3 regions of the Vibrio sp. R15-SG3-ISO1A genome follow, and region 2 is predicted to be linked to each of the others. Evidence: predicted binding sites of a transcription regulator. Region 2 holds the regulator's gene; each other region holds the start of a gene.
The links. The regulator MetJ, encoded in region 2, represses methionine synthesis genes. The targets are predictions, from matches to a motif close to TTAGACNTNTANANGTCTAA.
Positions count from the first base shown of each region.

Region 1: the regulator MetJ is predicted to act here: its motif matches at 2,683-2,702, upstream of metA (homoserine O-acetyltransferase MetA).
Region 3: the regulator MetJ is predicted to act here: its motif matches at 2,071-2,090, upstream of metK (methionine adenosyltransferase).

Region 1 covers NZ_JCBDGH010000095.1:13,649-18,896, forward strand. Annotated here, with positions in the region: gene AC6R0L_RS17180 (ABC transporter permease) at 1-597, shown strand, start outside; gene AC6R0L_RS17185 (ABC transporter permease) at 594-1,730, shown strand; gene AC6R0L_RS17190 (DUF3859 domain-containing protein) at 1,740-2,177, opposite strand; gene AC6R0L_RS17195 (ATP-binding protein) at 2,147-2,542, opposite strand; gene metA (homoserine O-acetyltransferase MetA) at 2,725-3,666, shown strand; gene pilW (type IV pilus biogenesis/stability protein PilW) at 3,861-4,577, shown strand; gene rlmF (23S rRNA (adenine(1618)-N(6))-methyltransferase RlmF) at 4,759-5,248, opposite strand, start outside.
Region 2 covers NZ_JCBDGH010000073.1:815-6,062, reverse strand. Annotated here, with positions in the region: gene priA (primosomal protein N') at 1-130, opposite strand, end outside; gene rpmE (50S ribosomal protein L31) at 456-677, shown strand; gene AC6R0L_RS12135 (malic enzyme-like NAD(P)-binding protein) at 918-2,198, shown strand; gene metJ (met regulon transcriptional regulator MetJ) at 2,312-2,629, opposite strand; gene AC6R0L_RS12125 (O-succinylhomoserine (thiol)-lyase) at 2,889-4,055, shown strand; partial or broken gene AC6R0L_RS12120 (bifunctional aspartate kinase/homoserine dehydrogenase II) at 4,055-5,248, shown strand, end outside.
Region 3 covers NZ_JCBDGH010000076.1:7,989-13,236, forward strand. Annotated here, with positions in the region: gene tkt (transketolase) at 1-1,808, opposite strand, end outside; gene metK (methionine adenosyltransferase) at 2,166-3,320, shown strand; gene AC6R0L_RS12600 (DUF2189 domain-containing protein) at 3,806-4,606, shown strand; gene AC6R0L_RS12605 (SprT family zinc-dependent metalloprotease) at 4,697-5,194, shown strand.

The DNA of each region.
Region 1 (5,248 bases), on a different contig from region 2:
GTTAGCACGCTCTTAGTGCTGGCCGCCAATCAACGCGATCATGGCCTAGTGCGTTGGTTAGCGCCTTCGCCGGGCGTGGCACTGTGTCGCACTTTACTGCCCTACTTTCCACTATTTTGGCTGCAAGGCGTGGCGTTTTTAGTCTGGTTTTATTCGGGCTTACAGTGGCCGATGCAAGGCAACCTTTGGGTGTTGTTCGCCGCGCAAGTGCCGACCATACTCGCGTGTATGGCCATGGGCAGTGTGTTCTTCTTTTTGACCTTAGATCCCGCGAGAGCGATGAGCTTTGCCGGCGCGTTTACAGCGCCAAGTTTTGCCTTTATGGGTATCACTTTCCCGGTCTCTGACATGTCGCCGCTCGCCCAAGCTTGGCGTTCACTCTTGCCCATCAGTCACTATATTGAAGCGCAGGTGGGCCAAGTCAGCTATGGCGCATCGGCGCTCACCACACTGATGCATCTGACTCCACTGCTTGGCTATCTGCTACCAGCGCTGCTGTGTCTTCTTCTCGCTCGCAAGCACCTCAACAGTGCTATTAACGCTGCAAATGACACAAAAAGGCACGCGCGCGCGGAACTTAAGGAGCACCAATCATGACGTTTACCGCACTGCTGAAAGCGGAGCTAAAGGCGCTGCTGCATAATCCTGTGGTACTTCTCACGGTGTTTGGTGGCGTCGTGTTTTACTCGTTTCTCTACCCGATGCCCTACTCTTACCAAACCCCACGCGAGCAAGTCATCAGCGTGGTGAACTTGGACAAAAGCCAAACCAGCTATCAGCTAGAGCGCATGGTAGATGCGACACCCCAAGTGCACATCGTGCGGCGTGACTCAAGCATAGAAGCGGCCAAAGTGGCCTTTTTAAGCGGCGATATTAGCGGCATTTTGGTGATCCCAGAGCATTTCTATAAAGATCTGATGTTAGGTAAAAGCCCGACCTTGGCTTACGCGGGGGATGCCTCTTACTTTTTGGTCTACGGCACCATTGTCGAAGGCTTGGGACAAGCGGGTGGCACGCTAGCGGCGCAAACCACAGTGGCGAAATTGCTTGTTGATGGTGAGCCACTGAGCGCAGCGGCCAATCACTTCGCGCCCACCAAGCTCAACCTCAAACCCACTTTTAACCCGCAAATGGGCTATGTCGATTATGTGGTGCCTGCGGTGTTTGTGCTGATTTTGCAGCAAACGCTGGCGATGGCAGCGGGGTTGATGCAAGGCACACAAAAGCATGGTCGTGGCTATTGGTCTAACGTCAGCCCTCTCGCCTTAATAGGGGGACGAATGGTGCTGCTGACGAGTATTTACTTGGTACTAAGCGGCTATTACTTCGGGCCGAGTTTTCGCTTGCACGGCGTCGCGCAGTTGGCAAACCTTGCCGAGCTTGTCACTCTATTGCTGCCTTTCTTATTGGCATCCTGCGCGATAGGCATTTGGCTGGGTACAATAGTACCAAGACGAGAGCTGGTGACACTAGTGGTATTAATCAGCTCAATGCCGCTGATTTTTAGTGCGGGGTTTATCTGGCCGCTCGAGGCGATTCCCGATGGCATCGTTTGGCTATCGCAGCTTTTTCCTAGTACGCCCGCCATCCAAGCATTCTTGCGTTTAAACCAGATGGGGGGAAACTGGCATCAAGTCGCGGCGCAATACGCACTGCTGTGGGTGCAAGCACTGGGTTGGATCCTCATGGCTTGGCGCGCATTGCGTGAACATCGCCGCGATAACGTTTGAGCGCCGCGTTTAAAAACCTCGGCGGCGCCAAAACTCATTTTCATCCCGGCCATACACATCGAAGGTCTTTTGTGCAATCACGCGTCCGTCCATCTCGATGCTCATGTGCCAATGCCCCAAATTCGACTCTAAACCGCCGTCTGGATGAAGCAGTTGAATTGTATCGCCCAAGTAGAAATCCCAATCGTTGCTGCCCACGTGCAACTCGCCGGTGAAAGGCGCTAACGTCTGGCCTTTTTTGCCTAAGATACCGGGATGATCGATACAAAACTCAATCAGCGCACCTTTGGCTTTTTTGATGTTGACGATAAAGCCAAACTCGACGTCCTCGTCAGCCGGAACCTTAGTGGTAAACGCTTGTATTTTAGGAAGATGTTTTGATTTGGAGTCCCATTGGTCGTAAATACCGTAAGAGGTCATTTCAACAACGGGCGATCGCTTTGCCATGTCTGCCACCGTTTTTTCATGTGTTCGATTGTACTGCGCTCAACGCCGTGGATATTTTGAAATTGCCCAGTGCACTCCATCACCACAAACTCAGCGCCAAATTGCTTGGCGAGGCGGTAGTACGGCGCGATTTCCCAGCGCTGGACAAAAGTATTGGAGACAACCACGTCCTGCTTGTTGGTCAGCGCACGTTTGACCTCAGCTCTGCACCACTCGTGCGCATCGGAAATTTTCGCTTTGTCATAGCGGTAAACGCCATCGTCAGCGATAAAATACATATCCGCTTCAAGGTGCACCGCTGGCAGTGTTTTCGCTAGGGTGCTTTTGCCAGAACCTGGCAGACCACGAATTAAGGTCAATTTCACCGCTCTATTACTCCCTTGCGGCCGATGTCCGCTGATTTGTCTGTGGCTGCGCCGACATAGTCTCACCAAGTTCGAGGCGCAGATAGTAAACCAATTTGGCCTAAAAATGCTATCGACATCTCATACTGATTCGGGTAAGTTTAGATGTATAGACGTCCATAACAGAGCTTAGGGAGAAAGCTGTGCCCATTAAGATCCCCGATCAATTGCCTGCCACTGATGTACTGCGTCAGGAAAATATCTTCATCATGAGCGAATCGCGTGCCTCTACGCAGGAAATTCGTCCACTTAAGGTGTTGATCCTCAATCTTATGCCAAAAAAAATTGAGACAGAGACGCAATTTTTACGCCTCTTGTCCAATAGCCCATTGCAGGTCGATATTGAACTGCTGCGCATTGATGATCGCCCGAGTAAAAATACGCCAACCGAGCACCTAGACAACTTTTACCGACAATTTGAGATGATCAAAAAACGCAATTTCGATGGTTTGATCATCACCGGTGCGCCGCTCGGTCTGGTCCAGTTTGAAGACGTGATTTATTGGGACCACCTCAAAACCATCATGAACTGGGCGAAAGAGCACGTCACCTCGACCTTATACGTCTGCTGGGCCGCACAGGCAGGATTAAAGCTGCTCTACAATTTGCCTAAGCGCACTCGCAAAGAGAAGCTCTCCGGTGTGTATCAACATCAAATTCATCATGAGTTTCACCCCATTCTGCGTGGTTTTGACGACACCTTTTTAGCACCGCATTCTCGCTACGCTGATTTCTCACCGGAGTATCTCGCCGAGCATACGGATCTCGACATCTTGGCCACCTCAGACGTGGCTGGCGTTTACTTGGCGGCTACCAAAGATAAGCGCAATGTGTTTGTGACGGGCCATCCAGAGTATGACTCACACACCCTGCACAATGAGTACATCCGCGATCTAAGTGAGGGAATGGAACCGGCGATTCCGGTCAACTACTACCCCAACAACAATCCTGACAACAAACCGTGCGCAAGTTGGCGCAGTCATGGACACCTGCTATTTGCCAACTGGTTGAACTACTGCGTCTACCAGCAAACGCCATACGATTTGGATCACTTCAGCGAAGCCAACTTCACCAAAGACGATTAACGCGTCTAGGGCAACACCCTGTCACCGAATACGAGGGCGCAAGCGCGCCCTCGCTCGCATTCTTTTTCCGCCCACACTAAGAAACTGATAAACCCCTCGCAGAGTCTCACTCATCGGCGCAAACACCAGATGGGATCAGGTATAAAAAAGCACAAGCTTGTTATCTGTTACTGAACCACAAAAGTTGAACGAATATGCGTACCCTTCTCCTTCCTTTGGTGTTACTTCTCTCTGCCTGTGTCACGGTGGACAATAACGCTGAGCCTGAGCTCAATGCCAACCCACGAGAAAAAGCCGATGCGCGCTTAGCCCTTGGCATGGGTTACTTACAGCAGGGTGATATGGTTAAAGCCCGCGAAAATCTGGAAAAAGCCCTTCAGCACGATAAAAGTTATTACCGAGCACAATTGGCGATGGCGCACTATTTCGAGCAAGTCGGTGAAGAAGCGGACGCTGAAAAACTGTATAAAACGGCGCTGAGACAGCACCCGAGAAACGGTAATGTAATGAACAACTACGGCACGTTTTTATGCAAACAAGAACGCTATCCTCAGGCTGATCAACTGTTTAATCGAGCCATTGAGCAGCCCTACTACTACCTGATTTCCGCCAGCTATGAAAATGCGGCACTCTGTGCATTGAAAGCGGGCAAACCCGAACAAGCCATGGGTTATTTCAAACGCACATTGGATCACGACCCGCGCCGTGTCACCTCGCTGCTGCGCCTGACTAAACTTGAAATAGAGCAAGGTGAATACACATCAGCGCGAATACGCTTGATGAACTTCCACCAGCAGTTTGGCGTGCAACAAGCCTCATTGGCCCTACTGATCGAGTTGGAAGAGCGCGCCGGGAACAGCGCGTTAGAAGAGAAGTATCGTAAGCAGTTAGAAGCGCTCTCGAACGGATAAACTGATCATTTTCGTTTGTGAATTTTTTTGTATTCTCGATACAAGATCAGCACAAAATAACCCAGTCCCCACAACAGCAGCAACGCGAACAGCGCAAGAAAGCTATCGCAAATCCAGCTGGGCTCACAGGGCATATAAATCTCAAACTCCATATGCCCTCCTCATCTATTGGTATCAGTGGTTAACGGGGTTTGGTATCAAACCAAGTGGCGCGCTTGGCTTTATCATGAAACGTCCAAGCCATAAAACGGCTCACTTTCTGCCCTTGGCTCATCTCAACCACGCGCACTTCCAGCGCTCCGGCTTTTTCAAGATTTTTACGCAGCCAACGGACATTCTCTTTCTTTGAGATCAAGGTGGAGAACCAAAGGACTTGCGATGCCACATCTCGACTTTCAAACGCCATCTTTTTCACAAACGCGGCTTCACCACCCGGACACCACAGTTCCGCTTTCTGCCCACCAAAATTAAGTATAGGCGAACCTTGCTGCGTTTTGTGTCGTGGTGCATTGGCGGCGGCGGCCTTGTTGCTGCCTTTTTTGGTCCTATTGCGACTTAAATTAGCCAGTTTTTTCTCGCTGCCTTGCTGCGCCTCTTCAAGGGATTTATGAAACGGCGGATTGCAGGTCGTCAGCGCATAACGCTCGCCTTTGGCGATAATGTGTTTAAAC
Region 2 (5,248 bases):
CTAAGGTTTGACGGCCAAAAGGCACAGACACGCGCCCACCGATCACTGGAAAAAGGTGTCCAGGGATTTGATAGTCAAACTGTTTATCTAGTGGTACGGGTAACGCGACTCGGGCGATGGTGGGTCTCATTCAGTCTTTCACTGCAGGTCGATGACGCGTTTAGTCTAAGGGAAAAGGCAGAGTGAGAAAAGCCAGCGCATCTCAGTGTCTGTATGAGGAGACGCGGGTAACACCACTTCGCGATAACATCCATGCGTCTCCCTCTCCTGAAGCGGCTAAAAAAGTAGCGATTTCTACCCCAAATCGGTTGATCCTAGGCGTACTATTCATTACTATATCGCGCCTTAGAGATATGGCTGCTCTGGCAGCGGTGTCCTAAATCCATTTTACATTAACTACGTGTGGTGTCCGGCTCTGAATCGGATAGCGACACGGCCTATATTGAGGTTACCCCATGAAAGCTGGAATCCACCCAGAATACAAAGCAGTAGCAGCAACTTGTTCTTGTGGCAACACATTTGAGTTCAAATCTACTCTAGACAAAGAATCAATCCACCTAGACGTATGTGACAAATGTCACCCATTCTACACTGGTAAGCAACGTATCGTTGATACAGGCGGCCGTGTAGATCGCTTCAACAAGCGTTTCGGTGCTCTATCAAGCGGTAAGAAGTAATTCCTTCTCGCGGATAGGAAAAAGGACGCTGCGGCGTCCTTTTTTGTTGCCAAAGATTTAGAGCAATTAACCTATTCACATTAAAACCCGCAGTCATATCTCTTTCTATCTGGTCTAATCTCCAGTCATTTCCCACATATTACCCTACTCGCTCGCATTCTAACCTAGGCAGCTTGACTCAGTTCCTCTAAAATGATTAACCCCCTTTGTGCTGAATCATTTTAACGAGTACCTATTTCTATGCCTGATGACCACCGTCAAGACCTGACCCCTGAAGAACAATTTCGCCAAAAAGCGCTCGACTACCATGCCTTTCCAAAACCAGGCAAGATCTCTGTCGAGCTGACCACCCAAGCAGAAACCGCGCAAGATCTCGCGCTCGCCTACAGCCCAGGCGTGGCCGAGCCGGTACGAGAGATCGCTCAAAACCCCGATAATGTCTATAAGTACACTGCAAAAGGCAATATGGTGGCAGTGATCTCCAACGGCACAGCGATTCTTGGCCTAGGTAATCTTGGCCCACTGGCATCAAAGCCCGTGATGGAAGGCAAAGCCCTGCTGTTTAAGCGCTTTGCAGGTTTGGACTCCATCGACATCGAAGTCAAACATCGCACGATCGATGAATTTGTCGACACGGTCGCCAACATCGCGGATACCTTCGGCGGCATCAACTTAGAAGACATCAAAGCGCCAGACTGCTTTGAAATCGAAAAACAATTAATTGAGCGCTGTGATGTGCCAGTCTTCCATGATGACCAACACGGTACCGCCATTGTGACGGCTGCTGGCATGCTCAACGCCATTGAGCTGCAAGGTAAAAAACTGGAAGACGCCGTGATTGTCTGTCTGGGTGCCGGCGCGGCAGCCATCGCTTGTATGGAACTGCTGATCAAGTGCGGCGCGATGCGCGAGAAAATTTACATGCTGGATCGCAAAGGTGTGATCCACACTCGACGTGATGATCTCAACGAATACAAACAACTGTTTGCCAACAACACCGACAAACGTACGCTGCAAGATGTCATCGATGGCGCCGATCTGTTCCTTGGCGTTTCTGGTCCTAACCTGTTATCGCCAGATGATCTTAAATTGATGGCCGACAAACCCATCGTGTTTGCCTGCTCTAATCCAGATCCTGAGATCAAACCTGAGCTCGCTCATGATGTGCGCAATGACCTCATTATGGGTACAGGTCGCAGTGACTACCCGAACCAAGTCAACAACGTACTTTGCTTCCCGTTTATTTTCCGTGGCGCACTGGATGTACGTGCTAGCGAGATCAACGATGAGATGAAGCTCGCTGCCGTAGCGGCCATCCGTCAACTGGCGAAGGAAGAGGTCCCTGCCAATGTTCTGACCGCCGCGGGTGTGGATTCACTCTCGTTTGGCCCAGACTACATTATTCCAAAACCGATGGACCCAAGACTACTCCCCCGCGTCGCCAAAGCGGTCGCGTTAGCCGCGGTAGAATCCGGGGTGGCACGCATTGAGCTGCCTGACCATTACATGGATATCGAGTAACCTTGACGCCCACTACCAGCCACGACCGTTGTCTCTGGCTGAGCAAAAACAACAAAGCCGCTGACGATGTCAGCGGCTTTTGCATTCAAATTCAGTGCAAAACAGGGCCAGCGTTAGTCGTCAAACGCCTCAAACTCAATCCCCATCTCCGTCATCAGCTTTTTCACTTCAGCGGGAATATCATCTGGACGGTCTTTACGCAAATCTTCATCCGTCGGTAATGGTTGACCTGTGTAAGCGTGCAAGAACGCTTCACACAACAACTCACTGTTGGTGGCATGACGCAGGTTGTTGATCTGGCGGCGCGTACGCTCGTCTGTTAATACCTTAAGGACTTTAAGTGGGATGGAGACCGTGATTTTTTTCACTTGCTCACTTTTCTTACCGTGTTCTGCGTATGGGCTAATGTATTCGCCATTCCAGTCTGCCATTGCGCACCTTTATATTTGCGTATGAGTGTTTAAACCACAATTTTAACGGTATTTATGGCTACAAGCAAAGACATATAGACGTCTAGAAGTGTTGACGTCTTAAAAAATGAGAAGTAAAGTGGTTGGCGATAGGAGTGAATCGGCCCAAACTGTGAGTGTGTCGCAGCACTACACCACATTGGGTGCCGGATACACCTGATAAGCAACAGGTATATCTCATTCCCTAAAACAAGTCACTACTGTTCGCAAGGAAAACGCTATGAGCACGCGCAAACCCGCCACCATCGCGGTACGTACTGGTATCGAGTCAGACACCCAACATCACGCTGTCGTTCCCCCTATTTATCTCTCGACCAATTATGGCTTTCCGGCGTTTGGTGAAGTGCCGAAATACGATTACACGCGTTCTGGTAACCCGAACCGTGGCCTGCTTGAAACGGCGCTGTATGAGTTAGAAGGTGGAGAAGGCGCTGTAGTGACCAATTGTGGCACCTCAGCGCTCAACCTTTGGGTCTCTGCGTTTGTCGGTCCAGATGATTTGATTGTCGCGCCACACGATTGCTACGGTGGCACCTATCGACTCTTCAATACCCGCGCGCAAAAGGGCGACTTCAACGTGTTGTTCGTCGACCAATCCGATGACGCAGCCTTGACCGCCGCCATCAACCAGAAACCCAAGCTTATCCTGTTGGAAACGCCATCAAATCCTTTGGTGCGTGTGGTGGATGTCGAGAAAGCCTGCCAGCAAGCGAAACAAGTCGGCGCACTGGTCGCGGTTGACAATACCTTCTTAACCCCGATTTTCCAGAAGCCACTCGAACTGGGTGCGGATTTCGTTATTCACTCAACCACCAAATACATCAACGGTCACTCCGATGTGATTGGCGGCGTGGTGATCACCAAAACCAAAGCGCACGCTGAAGAACTGGCTTGGTGGGGCAACTGCATTGGGGCCACCGGCACGCCGTTTGATAGCTACATGACGCTGCGTGGCATCCGCACGTTGGGCGCACGAATGAAGGTGCACGAACAAAGCTCGGCAAACATTCTCGACTTTCTGAAAACAGAGTCACTGGTTGGCCGCATCTATCACCCAAGCTTGCCGGATCACCCTGGTCATGACATCGCCAAGAAACAACAATCAGGCTTTGGTTCTATGCTCAGCTTCGAGTTCGCTGGCAGCTTTGAAGAACTGAAACAGTTTGTCGGTGAGCTGAAACTCTTCTCGCTTGCAGAATCGCTAGGCGGCGTAGAAAGCCTCATTTGTCACCCAGCGTCAATGACCCACCGTGCGATGGGCGAAGAGGCGTTGGCCGAGGCAGGTGTCTCTCAGCAACTGCTGCGTCTGTCTGTCGGTCTTGAAGATGCCGATGACCTGATTGACGATCTCAAGCAAGCCTTTAACTGTGTGAAGGAGTCCGCGTAATGACGACATCGCGTCAACTGCATAAATTTGGTGGTAGCAGCTTAGCGGATCCGGAGTGCTACCGCCGGGTAGTCACCATACTCAAAGAATACTCTGGCAGCGATGATCTGATCGTTGTCTCAGCGGCCGGTAAAACCACCAATCATTTGATTGAATTTACCGAAGCGCTCTATAAAGACGGCCGCCTTGCCCATGAAGCGTTGCAGTCGGTACGACAATTCCAAACAGGGCTTATCGAAGCCTTGATTGACAGTGACGACGAACAAGCGCACATGCTGGCGACGCTCAAAGACGAGTTCACCACCCTCGGCGAATTAAGCGCCCCGTTAAGCGAGGCGGAGCGAGCTGCGGTACTTGGCCACGGTGAAATGTGGTCCTCAAGACTGCTCGCCGCGCTATTGAATCAAGCGGGTTTACCAGCCATCGCGCAAGACTCTCGCACTTTCTTACGGGCAGAAACCGGCACGCAACCTGAAGTGGATCGTGGTCAGTCCTACCCACTACTGAAGGAAATTTTGGCGCAACACTCACAGCGTCGTCTGGTGTTTACCGGCTTTATGGCGCAAAACCAAGCAGGCCAAACCGTGCTGCTTGGCCGAAACGGATCCGATTACTCTGCCACCGTGATTGGCGCGCTCGCAGAGGTCAGTCGCGTCACGATTTGGAGTGACGTTGCTGGCGTATACAGCGCAGACCCTCGCCTTGTCAGTGATGCTTGTCTTCTGCCCCTATTGCGACTGGATGAAGCAAGTGAACTGGCACGCCTTGCCGCCCCCGTGCTGCATAGCCGTACCTTGCAGCCTGTCGCTCAAAGTACGATGGACTTACACTTGCGCTGCAGTTACGACCCTGAATCTGGCTCTAGCCGCATTGAGCGCGTCCTCGCCTCTGGGCGTGGTGCCAAGATCATCTCCTCACTCAATGACGTGTTGTTGATTCAGTTAAACTTCGCCTCTGGCCATGATTTCAATCGCATGGAAAAAGAAGTGCTGAGCAGTTTGAAACGCGCCCAACTTGAACCTCTAACTTATGAAGTCCAAGCGGATAAGCACTCATTACGCCTAGCTTATACCTCCGAAATTGCAGGGGGCGCTTTAGGCTTCTTACAAGATTCCGCCATTGCAGCAGAAATTAAACTCAAAGAGGGCTACGCCCTTGTCGCTGCGGTGGGCGCTGGTGTCACCAACAACGCC
Region 3 (5,248 bases), on a different contig from region 2:
GCTGGCAGTACGGATTCACGGTATGCTGCATCTTGCTTATCGAACGCATCCGTCGATGGCATCGCCACCACGCGTACTTGCTTGCGTTCAGCAGTAAGCTGCGCTGCCGCTTCAACAGCCAGTTCCACTTCAGAACCGGTGGCGATAAGGATAAGCTCTGGCTTGCCCGCGCAATCTTTTAGGATGTAACCACCCTTAGCGATATTAGCCACTTGCTCAGCGTCACGCGCTTGCTGCGCGAGGTTTTGACGAGAGAAAATCAGAGACGTTGGGCCATCTTTACGCTCAATCGCCAATTTCCAAGCGACAGCGGATTCCACTTGGTCACATGGACGCCATGTGCTCATGTTTGGCGTTAGGCGAAGTGACGCCATTTGCTCAACGGGTTGGTGCGTTGGGCCATCTTCACCCAGACCAATCGAGTCATGCGTGTACACTTGGATGTTCTGAATTTTCATCAGCGCGGCCATACGCATCGCGTTACGAGCGTACTCCATAAACATCAAGAAGGTCGCACCGTAAGGGACAAAACCGCCATGCAGCGCAATACCATTCATGATGGCCGTCATACCGAACTCACGCACACCGTAGTGAATGTAGTTACCTGAGAAATCGTCTGCTTCCAGTGATTTTGAGCCCGACCACATGGTCAAGTTGGATGGCGCAAGGTCCGCCGAACCGCCCATAAACTCAGGCAGCATTTTACCGAACGCTTCAAGCGCATTTTGAGACGCTTTGCGCGAGGCAATGTTCGCTGGGTTGGCTTGCAGATCAGCAATGATTTGATTCGCTTTCTCTTCCCATTGCGCAGGAAGCTCACCGTTGAGACGACGTTTTAGCTCTGCCGCTTCAGATGGGTACGCTGCTGCGTAAGCCTCAAACTGAGCGTTCCACGCCGCTTCAGATGCTGCGCCTGCGGATTTCGCATCCCACTGCTCATATACGTCTGCTGGAATCTCAAACGCTGGGTGCTCCCAACCTAAGAACTCACGCGCAGCTTTGATTTCGTCTGCACCTAGTGGCGCGCCGTGACAATCGTGAGAGCCCGCTTTGTTTGGTGAACCAAAACCAATGATGGTCTTAGTACAAATTAGAGTAGGGCGAGGGTCCGCTTTCGCGGCAGTGATGGCGGCGTTGATCGCCTCAGCATCATGGCCATCGACAGCTGGAATAACGTGCCAACCGTATGCTTCAAAGCGTTTTGGTGTATCGTCAGAGAACCAACCTTCAACTTCACCATCAATCGAGATTCCGTTGTCATCCCAAAAAGCGATCAGCTTGCCAAGGCCCAGAGTGCCCGCTAGTGAACACGCTTCGTGAGAGATCCCTTCCATCAAACAGCCATCACCCATGAATACGTAGGTGAAGTGGTCGATGATGTCATGGCCTTCTTTATTGAACTGCGCCGCTAATGCTTTCTCTGCCAGCGCCATGCCCACTGCGTTAGTGATGCCCTGACCAAGAGGACCAGTGGTGGTTTCTACGCCCGGAGCATAACCATATTCTGGGTGGCCCGGCGTTTTTGAATGAAGCTGACGGAAGTTTTTCAGATCGTCAATAGACAGCTCGTAACCACTTAGGTGCAGCAAAGAGTAAATCAGCATTGAGCCGTGGCCGTTTGATAGCACGAAACGGTCGCGGTTTGCCCATTCTGGGTTCGCTGGGTTGTGGTTTAAGTGTGAACGCCAAAGAACTTCGGCGATATCCGCCATCCCCATCGGTGCGCCTGGGTGACCGGAATTAGCTTGTTGAACACCATCCATGCTAAGTGCACGAATTGCATTGGCCAAGTGTTTACGAGAAGACATGTCTGCTCCTGAATGCATTAAGCGAATTGATAACTAAGGTGGGCGATAATTCTCGCAGAGCATCTGCGCGGGTGCAATCGATTACTGTCTAATCAACGCCAGATCTACGATATTTATTGCAAATTTCTCGAAGACCGCCGTTTTCGTTACTGTTTGATGCAAACGATTGCTCTTTACCTCACGCGGCGGATTGAGAAAAATACGCGTTTTTACTCTACTTAAATCACAAAAATAACTTGTAATTCGAGCACGCAAAACTAGAATAGACGTCTAGATGTAAATACACCTACATAATTTAACATTATTTTTGTGCTGGGCGAGCAATGACGCCCATCCAACAGATTAAATGGAGCTCTCATGGCTAAGCACCTGTTTACTTCTGAATCCGTATCAGAAGGCCATCCAGATAAAATTGCAGACCAAATCTCAGATGCGGTTCTCGATGCGATCCTCGAGCAAGATCCAAAAGCTCGCGTAGCGTGTGAAACCTACGTCAAGACCGGTATGGTCATGGTCGGCGGTGAAATCACCACTTCTGCATGGGTAGACATCGAAGAGTTAACGCGCCAAACCGTACGTGAAATTGGCTACGTTCACTCTGACATGGGCTTTGACGCGGATTCGTGTGCAGTGCTAAACACCATCGGTAAACAGTCTCCAGACATCAACCAAGGTGTCGACAAAGCGGATCCAAAAGAGCAAGGTGCCGGTGACCAAGGCATCATGTTTGGTTACGCATGTAACGAGACTGAAGTCCTCATGCCTGCGCCTATCACTTACTCACACCGCCTAGTGCAAAAGCAAGCGGAAGTGCGTAAGAACGGCACGCTGCCATGGTTGCGTCCAGATGCAAAATCTCAGGTTACGTTCCAGTACAACGAAGGTAAGATCGTTGGTATCGATGCGGTCGTACTGTCAACTCAGCACTGTGACTCTATCTCAACGCCGGATCTGCGCGAAGCGGTAATGGAAGAGATCATCAAGCCAGTTCTACCGGCTGAGTGGCTCAACAAAGACACTAACTTCTTCATCAACCCAACCGGTCGTTTTGTTATCGGTGGCCCAATGGGCGACTGTGGTTTGACTGGTCGTAAGATCATCGTTGATACCTACGGCGGCGCAGCGCGTCACGGTGGTGGTGCATTCTCTGGTAAAGATCCATCGAAAGTAGACCGTAGTGCCGCTTACGCAGCACGCTACGTGGCGAAAAACATCGTCGCGGCGGGTATGGCAGATCGCTGTGAAATCCAATTGTCTTACGCAATCGGTGTTGCGGATCCAACGTCTATCATGGTGGAAACGTTCGGTACTGAGAAAGTCTCGCACGACATCATCATTGAGGCGGTACGTCAGTTCTTCGATCTACGTCCATACGGCCTGCAAGAGATGCTGAACCTACTTCAGCCAATCTACAAGAAGACCGCCGCTTACGGCCACTTCGGTCGTGAAGAGTTCCCTTGGGAAGAGACGGATAAAGCCGCAGAATTGCGTGACTTCGCAGGTCTCAAGTAATCACTGAGCCACACTATTTCAGGGCTTTTGGTTCGCCAAAAGCCCTTTCTTTTGCCTGCTATCTGGCCTCCTCGCTCGCTTTGCTCACCCCGACCTCGCATCTCCACCTGTTATTGAACAAAATTTAACCGTCCAGGTTGTAATTTACGCTATTGAGGTCAATAGTTAACAATATGTTAAATGAACGCATCTAAGGATGACGTCTTTACGTATAAAAACCGACGTGACTGCCATCCCCTCTGCGCCGAGTAACACGCGCAAAGCTGGTGTTCAGCTCACGGCATCAACATGAAACTGAGAGTTCACACCCTTTAACGTCAGCGTCTAGGAGCACATCAGCGAATCGGGTCAGTACTCTCTCGTGTTTACGAACGTCTTGCGTTTACGAACGTCTTGTGTTTACAAACACGTAACAACCCCTTTTCTCGGCCACCACCCAAAAGGCAAAGAAGAGGATGAGAATCGAGATTGATCAAGGAGGAGTTATGCCTCGTACGGTTAACCCACATGACTTCAAAGAGCAAAAACATAAGGAAGTCAGCGACCACGAATACGCGCGCACCATACCGTGTAATCAGGTCAGTATCTCTGCCCCATTTCATTGGCTCGCGCTCGGCTTGCACGACTTTGTTCGCATGCCGCTGATTAGCGCTTTCTACGGCTTGTGCTTTATGGCGGCGGCCATCGGCATTGTTCTCCTCGTCCAGTGGCAAGGCACACACCTTGTGGTGATGCCCAGTCTGGTCGTCTATATGCTCATTGGGCCTTTTTTAGCGCTCGGTTTGTATGACGCAAGCTGGGAGCGAGAGCGCGGACATAAACCCAGTTTGCTTCACTCGATGAAAGCCATCGGGCGCAACTCCACCTCACAATGGGCGTTTGCCGTGCTGCTTGCGGTGTGTATGATTTTTTGGATGCGTATCGCGGCGCTGCTGCATGCACTTTACCCTTCAGTACAAGGGGCGCCGTTGAGCGACTTCCTCCCCTTCTTGATCATCGGCTCATTAGTGGGTTTAGTGCTGGCGTGTGTTGTGTTCAGTATCTCAGCGTTTGCCATTCCGCTGATGATGGAGAGACGCGTGGATATGATGACTGGCGTATTCAGTAGCTTTAACGCCGTCAAATCCAACATTGGTGCCATGATCGTCTGGGCTGCGATCATTTGCGGCGGGATCTTAATTGGCTTTGCCACTTATGGTATCGGGATGCTCTTTACGATGCCGATACTCGGCTACGCCACTTGGCACGCGTATCATGAGGTGATTAAGAAACGCCATCACCCTTAACATGTGGCCTATTTGAGGTATAGTGAACGCCCCGAGCTCTCTCGGGGCGTTTTTTTATCCTGTATCTCTGCCAGCGAAGATGAGTCACCAGTGGATTTAACCCTCACCTATTCAACTCAGCGAGTGATCGCGCAATGCATCGAGCAAGCCCGCCAAGCGTTCGGCCGGCCGTTTCCTATGCCAACGCTCTCGTTTAAGCTGCGCGGCAAAGCGGCAGGAAAAGCGTACCTGCAACTCAATGAGATCCGCCTTAATCCGGTGTTGTTTGCGGAGAATCAAGCGGCGTTTCTCCAAGAAGTGATCCCCCATGAAGTGGCCCACCTTGTCACCTATCAAGTCTATGGTCGCGTTCGCCCGCACGGCAAAGAGTGGCGAGGGGTCATGGAGTCAGTGTTCGGTGTCAAAGCCAACACCACCCACAGCTTTGCTGTCAACTCTGTTCAAGGTAAAACCTTTGAATACCACTGTGCGTGTCGTGACTACCCGCTCTCTATTCGACGCCACAATAAAGTGCAGCGCAACCAAGCAAGCTATCGCTGCCAACAGTGTCAGCAGACACTGGTGTTTTCTGGCAAACAGTTGTCGTAATCCCCAACACTCCATCCCTGCCACCTATCTATCACCACTCAATCACACCCTGTG